DNA from 3 places in the Selenomonas sp. oral taxon 478 genome. Region 2 is predicted to be linked to each of the others. Evidence: riboswitches for the same ligand, from Rfam matches in the RefSeq annotation. Region 2 holds a riboswitch; each other region holds the start of a gene.
What was found. A riboswitch is a leader RNA that binds a small molecule or an ion and turns the genes downstream of it on or off. The one in region 2 is predicted to bind molybdenum cofactor.
Positions count from the first base shown of each region.

Region 1: another riboswitch for molybdenum cofactor. It lies ahead of ADJ74_RS04550 (hydrogenase small subunit); the one in region 2 lies ahead of ADJ74_RS11420 (hypothetical protein).
Region 3: another riboswitch for molybdenum cofactor. It lies ahead of modA (molybdate ABC transporter substrate-binding protein); the one in region 2 lies ahead of ADJ74_RS11420 (hypothetical protein).

Region 1 is NZ_CP012071.1:971,776-975,052, forward strand. Features, by position in the region: gene ADJ74_RS04545 (hypothetical protein) at 1-422, shown strand, start outside; molybdenum cofactor riboswitch at 652-794, shown strand; gene ADJ74_RS04550 (hydrogenase small subunit) at 1,124-2,212, shown strand; gene ADJ74_RS04555 (nickel-dependent hydrogenase large subunit) at 2,209-3,277, shown strand, end outside.
Region 2 is NZ_CP012071.1:206,130-209,406, forward strand. Features, by position in the region: gene ADJ74_RS01045 (TonB-dependent receptor) at 1-1,116, opposite strand, end outside; partial or broken gene ADJ74_RS11415 (hypothetical protein) at 1,144-1,233, opposite strand; gene ADJ74_RS11420 (hypothetical protein) at 1,250-1,525, opposite strand; molybdenum cofactor riboswitch at 1,613-1,762, opposite strand; gene malQ (4-alpha-glucanotransferase) at 1,826-3,277, opposite strand, start outside.
Region 3 is NZ_CP012071.1:1,223,193-1,226,469, reverse strand. Features, by position in the region: gene ADJ74_RS05760 (molybdopterin-binding protein) at 1-774, opposite strand, end outside; gene moaC (cyclic pyranopterin monophosphate synthase MoaC) at 1,014-1,532, shown strand; molybdenum cofactor riboswitch at 1,545-1,675, shown strand; gene modA (molybdate ABC transporter substrate-binding protein) at 1,669-2,472, shown strand; gene modB (molybdate ABC transporter permease subunit) at 2,472-3,143, shown strand; gene ADJ74_RS05740 (sulfate/molybdate ABC transporter ATP-binding protein) at 3,140-3,277, shown strand, end outside.

The sequences.
Region 1 (3,277 bases), 770 kb from region 2:
CAAAGCGCGAGGCATACGGCAAAGAGACGGCGATCGAGCCCATCACGCTGAAGGACGGCGACTGGGTCTTCATCGAGGGCGACGAGCGGCGTGGCTGGTTCTTTGACCGCAGCCACATGAAGCGCAACGCCGACGGCTCCGTCTCCTACTGGCAGCTCATCCTCTACAACAACCTCGGTCGGGCGCAGTTCGCCGAGGCGATGAAGAATGCGGACTACGAGCACCTCGGCTACACCATGCAGCGGCGCGTGCTCAGCCCGAAAAAGGACGCCATCAGCACCTACGAGATCCTCGCCTACGACGGGGATAACGCACTCATCACAGAGAGCAGCCGCGAGGGGCACCGCGCCGTGATCCGCGCGAACACCATGACGGAGAAAGAGCGCGACGCCGTACGGCAGGAACTGCGCCGAAAGAAATAACCGCAAGGGACGCATCTCCCCATGTGCATCATCACCGATATTGGGGGAGTGCGCCCTTTTTTCATCACATCAACCGCAGATACAGCATTCATCAACTACGAATAAATAAGCAATAACTATAATAAATCAATATAATTCCGATATATGCTGAGAATAGTTTTCGTATATTGACAGGTTGTTTTCACTCTGTTAAACTGTTATTAATTACATAGGTATAGAGGTACATTGTACCTCTCGGTTTCCGAGCAAAAGCATCTAAGGGCGATGCCTATGATGCTGCGCCTGCGCCGCAGGGAGTGATCCCTGCCGTGCACAGGGTTTCGGCAGAAATGCCGGAGCCTCCCTTCCGAACGCGGTTTCCTGCAGAAAACCACGCTCCCTTGAAAAGGAAACGACAACATTGCCGCGCAAAGGCGAGGAGGGGATATTTTGATGCAAAATATCCCTTGGATTCGTCTGCTACGAGGGACTGTTTGTCGTGCCCTCGGGTGCGTCGGACGGTTCCTCTTTTATTATTTCGTATAGAGGAATCTAGGCTTTCACGGGATTGGCTTTATATATCTGATGTGCGGGAAGTATTGACGCAAGTTTCTGAACCGCCCCGCCGTTCTGCGCGAAAAGGTATCTGTGTGCCGATTGCAGCGGGATGGATGCGGGTGTTTGGCATGGCGGCAGTCTTCCATGGAGACAGGAGGCATAATGTGAACAAAAGGGAGAGCTTGTGGGAGGCATATCTCGCAAAAGGCTTCAGCCGGCGGAATTTCCTCAAGGGCTGCGTGACACTCACGTCGCTCATGGGGCTGAGCACGGACAACCTCACGAGGGTCGTCGAGGCCGCCGAGGCGAAGCCGCTGCCGGTTGTGATCTGGCTGCATGGGCATGAGTGCACGGGCTGCGATGAGTCGTTCATCCGCTCGGGCGCACCGCTCGCATCGGATCTCGTGCTGAACGAGATTGCGCTCGAGTACAGCCATCTCCTCTGCGCCGGCGAGGGTGAGGCCTTCGAGGCACATCTCGAGGAGACGATCAAGAAGTATCACGGCGAGTACATTCTCGCCGTCGAGGGCGCAGTTCCCATCGGGGAGCACGCCTACACCTGCATGTCGGGCGGTCACTCGTTCGAGCACACGCTGAAGCACGCCGCGGAGGGGGCAAAGGCGGTCATCGCCTACGGCACGTGTGCGACGGCGGGCGGCATCCAGGCCGCTGCGCCGAACCCGACAGAGTCCAAGGGCATCCGCTCGCTGATCGGATCGAAACCCTATATCGCTGTGCCCGGCTGCCCGCCGATCCCCGAGGTCATGACGGGCGTCGTCATGCACGTCGCGCTTTTCGGCACGCTGCCGCCGCTCGACGGTGAGGGACGTCCGCGCCAGTTCTACGGCAACCGCATCCACGACACCTGCTACCGCCGTCCGTTCTTCGACGCGGGCATGTTTGCCGAGCGTTTCGACGACGCGGGCGCCAAGGGTGGCTGGTGCCTCTATAAGCTCGGCTGCCGCGGCCCCGAGACGTACAACTCCTGCGGTAATATGCGCTGGTATCAGGGACTCTCGTACCCGATCCAGTCGGGCGCGCCCTGCATTGGCTGCAGCAACGCGAACTTCTGGGATCAGGCGCCGTTCTCGAAGCGTCTGCCCGAGTACAACGGCATCGACGTCGATATGGTCGGTGCCGGACTTGCCGTCGCGACGGCGGTCGGTGTCGCGGCGCACGCGGGCGCGAGCCTCGTCCAGAAGAGATACCATGAGAAGCAGCTCGAAAAAGAGGGAAAGCAGGTGCATGAATGAAACACGTTGTTGTAGACCCAATCACCCGTATTGAGGGACATCTGCGCGTTGAGCTGCAGGTGGACGAGGCATCGGGCAAGGTCACCGATGCCATCTCCTCCGGCACGGCATGGCGCGGCCTCGAGCTCGTCATGAACGACCGCGATCCGCGCGATGCATGGGCATACATTCAGCGGATCTGCGGCGTCTGCACATCCTCTCATGCGCTCGGCTGTCTGCGTGCCGTCGAGGACGCATTCGGCATCACGATTCCGAAGAACGCGCACTACATCCGCAACATCATCGCGGCGTGCCTCGGACATCAGGATCACATCATCCATTTCTACCACCTCCATGCGCTCGACTGGGTCAGCCCGCTCGAGGCGCTGAAGGCGGATCCGGCGGCGACGGCGGCGCTCCAGAACACAGTGCTCCAGACCTATCGCCTGCCGTTCCGTGGGCCGGCGGCATTCGACACGGATGCCTACCCGCACGACTTCCCGATCGCATCGCCGGACTACTACGCCGCGATCAAGGCAAAGGTGCAGAAGATCGTCGACAGCGGTCAGCTCGGTATCTTCTCCGCGCAGTGGTGGGATCATCCGGACTATCAGCTCCTCCCGCCCGAGGTGCATCTCATGGCGATCTCGCACTACCTCGAGATGCTCGACAAGCAGAAGGATCTCGTCGTCCCGCACGTCGTCTTCGGCGGAAAGAACCCGCATCCGCACTATGTGCTCGGCGGCATGCCATGCTCCATCTCGATGGAGGACGGCAACGCGCCGATCAATGCGGCGCGCCTCGCGATCGTCGACCACTCGATCAATCAGGCACGCCACATGATGAACGACTACTATCTCCCCGACGTGCTCGCCATCGGACATCTCTACGTCCAGAAGGGCTACACCTCGGGCGGAGGCCTCGCGAAAAAGCGCGTGCTCGCCTTCGGCATGTTCTCCGAGGAGCCGTTCTCGGGTGCAACGAACGGCGACTTCTTCAAGAACCTCCTCGTGCGCTGCAACGGCGTCGTCGAGGACTTCGCTTCGGGCGTAATGAATGCGAAGGTCTATGACTTTACGGAGAAGG
Region 2 (3,277 bases):
ATAGGAAACATCGAGGTCAGATTTTGGACTAAATTTATGCTTCCAGCCAAGTTCATAGCTGCTGTTGCGCTCCGGCTTTGGAACGGGATAACCATTACGGATATTTCCTGCCGCATCTTTGGAACCGACGAACACATGCGAGCGCCCTGCCGAGAAACGAACCGTATCGCGTTTCGTTGCATCATGTGTGATGTTAAAGACGGGGTCTGTCGCATGCGCATAGGAGCATGTCTTCGGCGTCGATTTATTGTCCATATAATCCTGCCTTACCCCCTCATAATAGCGAACGCCAAGTGTCAGGCGTGTCCTGCTGCTCGGGCTCCATGCATTCTCAACATAGAAACTCCTACGTGCATCATTGCCATCACGGCGGTAGGAGGTATTGTTTTCATCCGTATTCCAACTGAGCTTTATATACTTCGCACCAAAACTCAGTACGTTTCTGCTGTTATACGCAACAGATGCGTTCGCCTCGACGCCGTTGCCGCGCAAGAACCATCCACTGCGATACCACTGCGGTGCCCCATGCGTAAAGAACGGAAGAGAACCGCCCTCCGTCGCGAGCAGATTACGCACCCAAAGATTGTTCTCATCGATCATGTGGTAATACTTAACATCATACTGCCATATATCATTCGGTCTGCTTTCATACCGCAGGGCAATATTGGATTGACGGAACCCCTTAAAGTGCCAATCCGTCGCATTGTTATTCTTTACATGATTAGGGGTTATATTATTTCCTGCCTGCACCGACCATCTGGGTCCACGTGGCGCAACATACCGTCCTGTCGCGGGGTCAACAGACTGCGGAACTTCTCTGTCCATATCGGAGTAGTAGCCGTTCAATGTCAATGAGGATTTATTGCTCGTCTTGAACCGAATCTTGCCGTCAAAATATAGTTTCTTATCTGTCTGATTCTCCAGATAGCCCGCAGCATAATGCCTTGACAGATTGACGGCATAACTGATGTTCTTATCGCTGCCGCTGTAGCCGAGCTTCGTGTCGCAGGTGTGATTCGACCCACCTGCGACACTCACGCGGAACTTGCCGGGCCCCCTGCCGTCCTTCGTCGTAACGAGGATGACGCCGCCCTTGTAGTCCGTGCCGTACTGCACCGGTCCCGGTCCTTTGATGATCTCAACCTTCGCGATGCTGTCCGCCGGGATGGTCGAGAGATCAGATGCGGCATTCGATACAATACCGTTGAGTGGGAATGCCGGAATGCCGTCGATATAGACCTTTGTCTGGTCAGAACTCGCACCATCTTGCTGTCCTTTGCCGCAGGTGCCATATAGAGCCCCGGTACCTGCGAGAGGATGTCGGAGAGGTCGCGTAGCCGCGCTCCTTGATCTCCTGCTCCGTGATTGTGTTCGTCGTCACGAGATACTTGTCGACGCCGTCTGTGTCGACATTGACCGTATCCGTCGTGTAGTCCGCACCCGCTGCATACGCATGCGGGAGGAAGACAAATCCTGCCGCGACCGCTGCTGCAAATACCGTCGAATGTTTCCTGCTGTGCTTCATGAATACCTCTCCTATTCCTGCACAAAAAAGACTGTTCCCCGTACTGACCGCACGAAGAACAGTTTCTGCAAGAACACACTCAGAGTCATCCTGTTTCATCGTTCTCCTTTTCAATATGGGAAGGTCGCCGCATTTCTGCGACGGCCCTGTGAACAGACACACAGCCATGTATCTGCTCAGGCGCAATACCATAGGCATAAGCCCTTAGGATATTTTTGCTCGGAAAACGTATGTAATTTTCTGTTTAATTCTACTAAAATTCTTTTATCCTGTCAATCCGTTTCTAACAGTCCCCTATTCTCACCGCCGATAGCGCACGCAGAGTGCCTTGAGCTTCTGCGGGTCGATCTCGAGGAGGTAGTCCTTCTTGAGACACCAGCGCCAGTTGAGCCCGACGGTGCCCGGGGTGTTCATGCGTGCGCGCTCGTCGAGCCCGAGGATGTCCTGCATGGGGATGATCGCCATGCGGGCACGTGAGGCATACGCCGCCTTGATGAGACGCTGACAGATGGTCCGCGGGCGGTCGGAAGTCGTCCCCACGAGGTTGGCGAGCGATTCGCGCAGCACCTCGTCGATGTCGCGGCTGTACCAGCCGACGGTGGTGTTGTTGTCGTGCGTCCCTGTGTAGACGATGCTGTTCTCGGGCGCGGTGAAGCCGATGCGTCCCGAGCTGTTCCCTGCAATGAGGAACTGGACGATCCGCATCCCGGGGAAGCCGCAGTCGTCACGCAGGCGCTCCACGTCGGGCGTGATGATGCCGAGATCCTCCGCAACGACGTTGAGTTTGCCGAGGTCACTCTCGATCGCGTCGAAGAATGCCTTGCCGGGGCCCTTGAGCCACGTGCCGTTAAGCGCGGTCTCCGCCTTGCCGTCCACCGACCAATAGGACTCGAATCCGCGGAAGTGGTCGATGCGGATGATGTCCACCTGCTCGCGCAGTTTACGGAAACGGCGTTTCCACCATGCGTACTTCTCCGCCGCCATGGCGTCCCAGTTGTACTGCGGGTTCCCCCACAGCTGCCCGTTCACGGCAAAGTAGTCGGGCGGTACGCCCGCGACGGTGTGCGGCGTGCCGTCCTCGTTCAGGTCAAAGAGGTGCTGATGCGCCCAGACGTCCGCGCTGTCCTGCGCGATAAAGATCGGCATATCGCCGAGAATCTCGATTCCCTTCGCGCGTGCGTAGTCGTGCAGGCGGTTCCACTGTGTATGGAAGACGTACTGCTTGAAGTAGTCAAGCTCCATCGCATCGCGCTGCCGCTCACGGAGCGAGCGGAGTGCGTCAGGGTCACGGCGTTTGATCGCTGCATCCCACTCCGTCCACGCCGCGCCGCCGTACTCCTTCTTCGCCGCGTGAAAGAGCGCATAGTCCTCAAGCCAGTATGCTTCCTTCTCACAGAACGCACGGTAATCCGCATCTGCCGCCCCCTGTGCGCGGAAGGCGCGGAATGCCTTTTCCAGAATCTCCTTCTTGAACGTGCGTACGCGATCAAAGTTGATGAAGCCCGAGTTCGCCTCGTATGGCAGGAAAAGGTCTTTCTCCTTCAGCCAGCCGCGCGCAGCCAGTGGCTCGGGGTCGATGAGCATAAAGTTCCCCGCAAAGGCGGAGATGGACTGATAGGGGGAGTAGCTGCTTCCGACGGGGCTGAGCGGGAGGATCTGCCAAACCTTTTGCCCCGCATCTGCAAGGAAGTCAACAAAGCGGTACGCCTCCTTGCCGAAGTCGCCCACACCGTACTTCGAGGGCAGGGAGGT
Region 3 (3,277 bases), 1.0 Mb from region 2:
GATGCGCGCCCCCGTCGCTTTGATCGCCGCCGGCGTGCGGTCATCGGGGTCGACGCTCATGCCGCCCGTGCAGAGCACCATATCCATCCCCGCGTCGAGCAGCTCCTCAATCGCCGCACGCGTGTGCTCCGTCCCATCATCCGAAAGACGGTGCTCATCCACCTTCAGGCCGAAGGCACGCAGCTTGGCATCGATCACGGGCGTGAACGTATCCTTGATGCGCCCATGGAACACCTCAGAGCCCGTCGTCACCACGCCGACCTTCATCTTCTGATACGGCAGGATCCGCAGCATCGGCTGAGTGCCCGCCGTCTCACGCACCCGCTCCATCACCGCCTTGTCGATGACGAGCGGGATCACGCGCATCCCCGCGAGCTTCGTCCCCGCCTTGACAGGCATGTGCTGCGCAATCGTCGCAATCATCACATCCTCGATGTCGTTGACGGCATTGAGCGCATCCTCGTTCACCTCGAACACGCCCGCCGTCGTCGCGGTCAGCTCTATCTTGCCCTCGCTCGGCTCACTCGCCGCCATGTGCTCATTCTGACAGACATCACGCAGAATCGCCGCCGCATTGTTCTCATGCAGCAGATTCGGATCGTCCTCCCAGACAAAGATATGCTCTTTGCCAATGCGCAGAAGAACGGGAATATCCTCCGCACGGATCACATCGCCCTTGCGGAAGCGTGCGCCCTTTCGCTCCCCGCGCACAATCTCTGTAATGTCGTGGCAGAGCACCATCCCCACCGCATCCTGAACACGAACCTCACGCATACTGCTCTCCCCGCTTGATTCGGCGGCATTCCGCAAGTGCCGTCACTCTCCTATAAAGCACTCCATCCACCGCCGTCACGGCACAAATTAAATTATATCGCATAAAATGATTCTCAACTATGAATATCTATTATTGATTATACCACAAAAAATAAATAACCTCTATGAGTTTTCCTAAATTATAGATAGATTCATTTAATGTTAGAGAAACACAATTGATTTTCTACGCTGATTCCGCTATGATAAAATTATTTCAAGAAGAAAGGAGGATATCGATGCCAGAAATAGGACTGACGCATTTCGATGCGGGCGGCGCCGCCATCATGGTCGATGTCAGCGGCAAGAACAAGACACATCGCGAGGCCATCGCGAGCGGACGGATCTGCGTGAGCGAAGCGGTCTATGCGGCGATCACGGCGGGCACGGCAAAAAAGGGCGACGTCCTCGGTGTCGCGCGCATCGCCGGCATCATGGCGGCAAAGCGCACCGCGGACATGATCCCGCTCTGCCACCCGCTGCCGCTTGCCAAGTGCAGCATCGACTTCACGCTTGAGGAGGTGCCGCGTCATGCGGTATATGCTGCGGCGACGGTCAAGGTCACGGGCGAGACGGGCGTCGAGATGGAGGCGCTGCACGCCGTGAGCACGGCGCTGCTCACGATCTACGACATGTGCAAGGCGATCGACAAGCGCATGGAGATCACAGACATTCGTCTCGAGCGTAAGTCCGGCGGCAAGAGCGGCACATTCGTCCGCTGAGAAGGAGGGCAGCGCCCTCACCCTCTCCGAGCAGAGCACGTCTAAGGAAACATCTATGGCACTCTGCCTGACGCATATCGTCACAGGGTATGTCGGGAAACGGACATACCTCCCATTTGCAAAGGAGAAACATCACATGAACATCAAAAAGACACTCACCGCCCTCTTGGCGGGCACGGCTCTTCTCACCGCCGGCTGCATCGGCGGCGGCAACAGCGCGAACAAGATGGAGACGCCGCAGGAGAGCCCCATCGAGCTGCAGGTCTCTGCGGCAGCGAGCCTCACGGACGCGATGAAAGAACTCGCCACGATGTACGAGGAGAACAACAAAGAGGTTCATATCGTCTACAACTTCGGCAGCAGCGGCGCCCTACAGCAGGCGATCGAGAACGGCGGAGCCGCCGACGTATTCGTCTCCGCCGCACAGAAGCAGATGAATGCGCTCGACGAGAAGAAGCTCCTCGCGGACGGTACGCGCGTCGATCTCCTCGTCAACGACATCGTGCTGATCACGGCAAAGGACAGCAAGCTGAACCTTCCCGACTTCAAGGCAGTGCTCGACCCGCGGGTTGCGCACATCGCTCTCGGTGAGCCGAAGGGCGTTCCTGTCGGACAGTACAGCGAGGAGGTCTTTACGAAGCTCGGCATCCTCGACCAGGTCAAGGCGCGTGCCGTCTACGGCTCCGACGTACGTCAGGTGCTCGCATGGGTCGAGACGGGCGATGCGGACTGCGGCGTGGTCTATGCGACGGATGCCGCCATCTCGGACAAGGTGAAGGTCGCCGCCGTTGCCCCTGCCGACACGCATAAGCCCATCGTCTACCCCGCCGCTGTGCTGAAGGACTCCAAGAACGAGATGGCCGCGAAGGAATTCCTCGCCTTCCTCCAGACGGACAAGGCAGCCAAGGTCTTTGAGAAATACGGATTCACCGTCAAATAATGGCAGACGAAACATTCTCCCCGCTCATCATCTCCCTTGAGGTGGCGGGGCTTGCTACGGTCCTCACCTTCTTCGTCGGTATTGGGCTCGCCTACGCCGTGCTGCGTATCCGCAGCCGCCTCGCGGCGACCATTGCCGATGCTGTGATCACGCTGCCGCTCGTCCTGCCGCCGACCGTCGTTGGGTTCTTCCTCCTGCTCTTTCTCGGAAAGCGCAGTGCCATCGGGAGCGCCCTCCTCGCCATCGACCTGCCGCTTGTCTTTACGTGGCGTGCGGCGGTCATCGCAGCGGTCATCGTGAGTCTTCCGCTCATGTACCGCACGGCACGCGGCGCCTTCGAGTCACTCGACAGCAGCATGATTCATGCGGCGCAGACGCTCGGCGTCAGCAACGGGCGCATCTTTTGGCGCATCATCCTGCCGAATGCACGGCACGGCATCCTCGCAGGGCTCGTTCTCTCGTTTGCCCGTGCCCTCGGCGAGTTTGGTGCGACCATCATGTTCGCGGGCAATATCCCGGGACGCACGCAGACCATGTCCACCGCCATCTATGCGGCGGTGCAGGCGAACGACTACGACCTTGCCTTTCGCTGGGCAGTCATCATCTCCCTGTTCTCGCTCTTCTTTATCGGTGCGATGAACCTCTACCTCAAACGGGAGGTGCGTGAATGAACCTCGTCGTCAACATCGAAAAACGCCTGCGTGACTTCACGCTCTGCGCAAACTTTACGCTCACGGATACGACGCTCGCCCTGCTCGGTGCATCGGGCAGCGGCAAGAGCATGACGCTGAAGTGCATCGCGGGG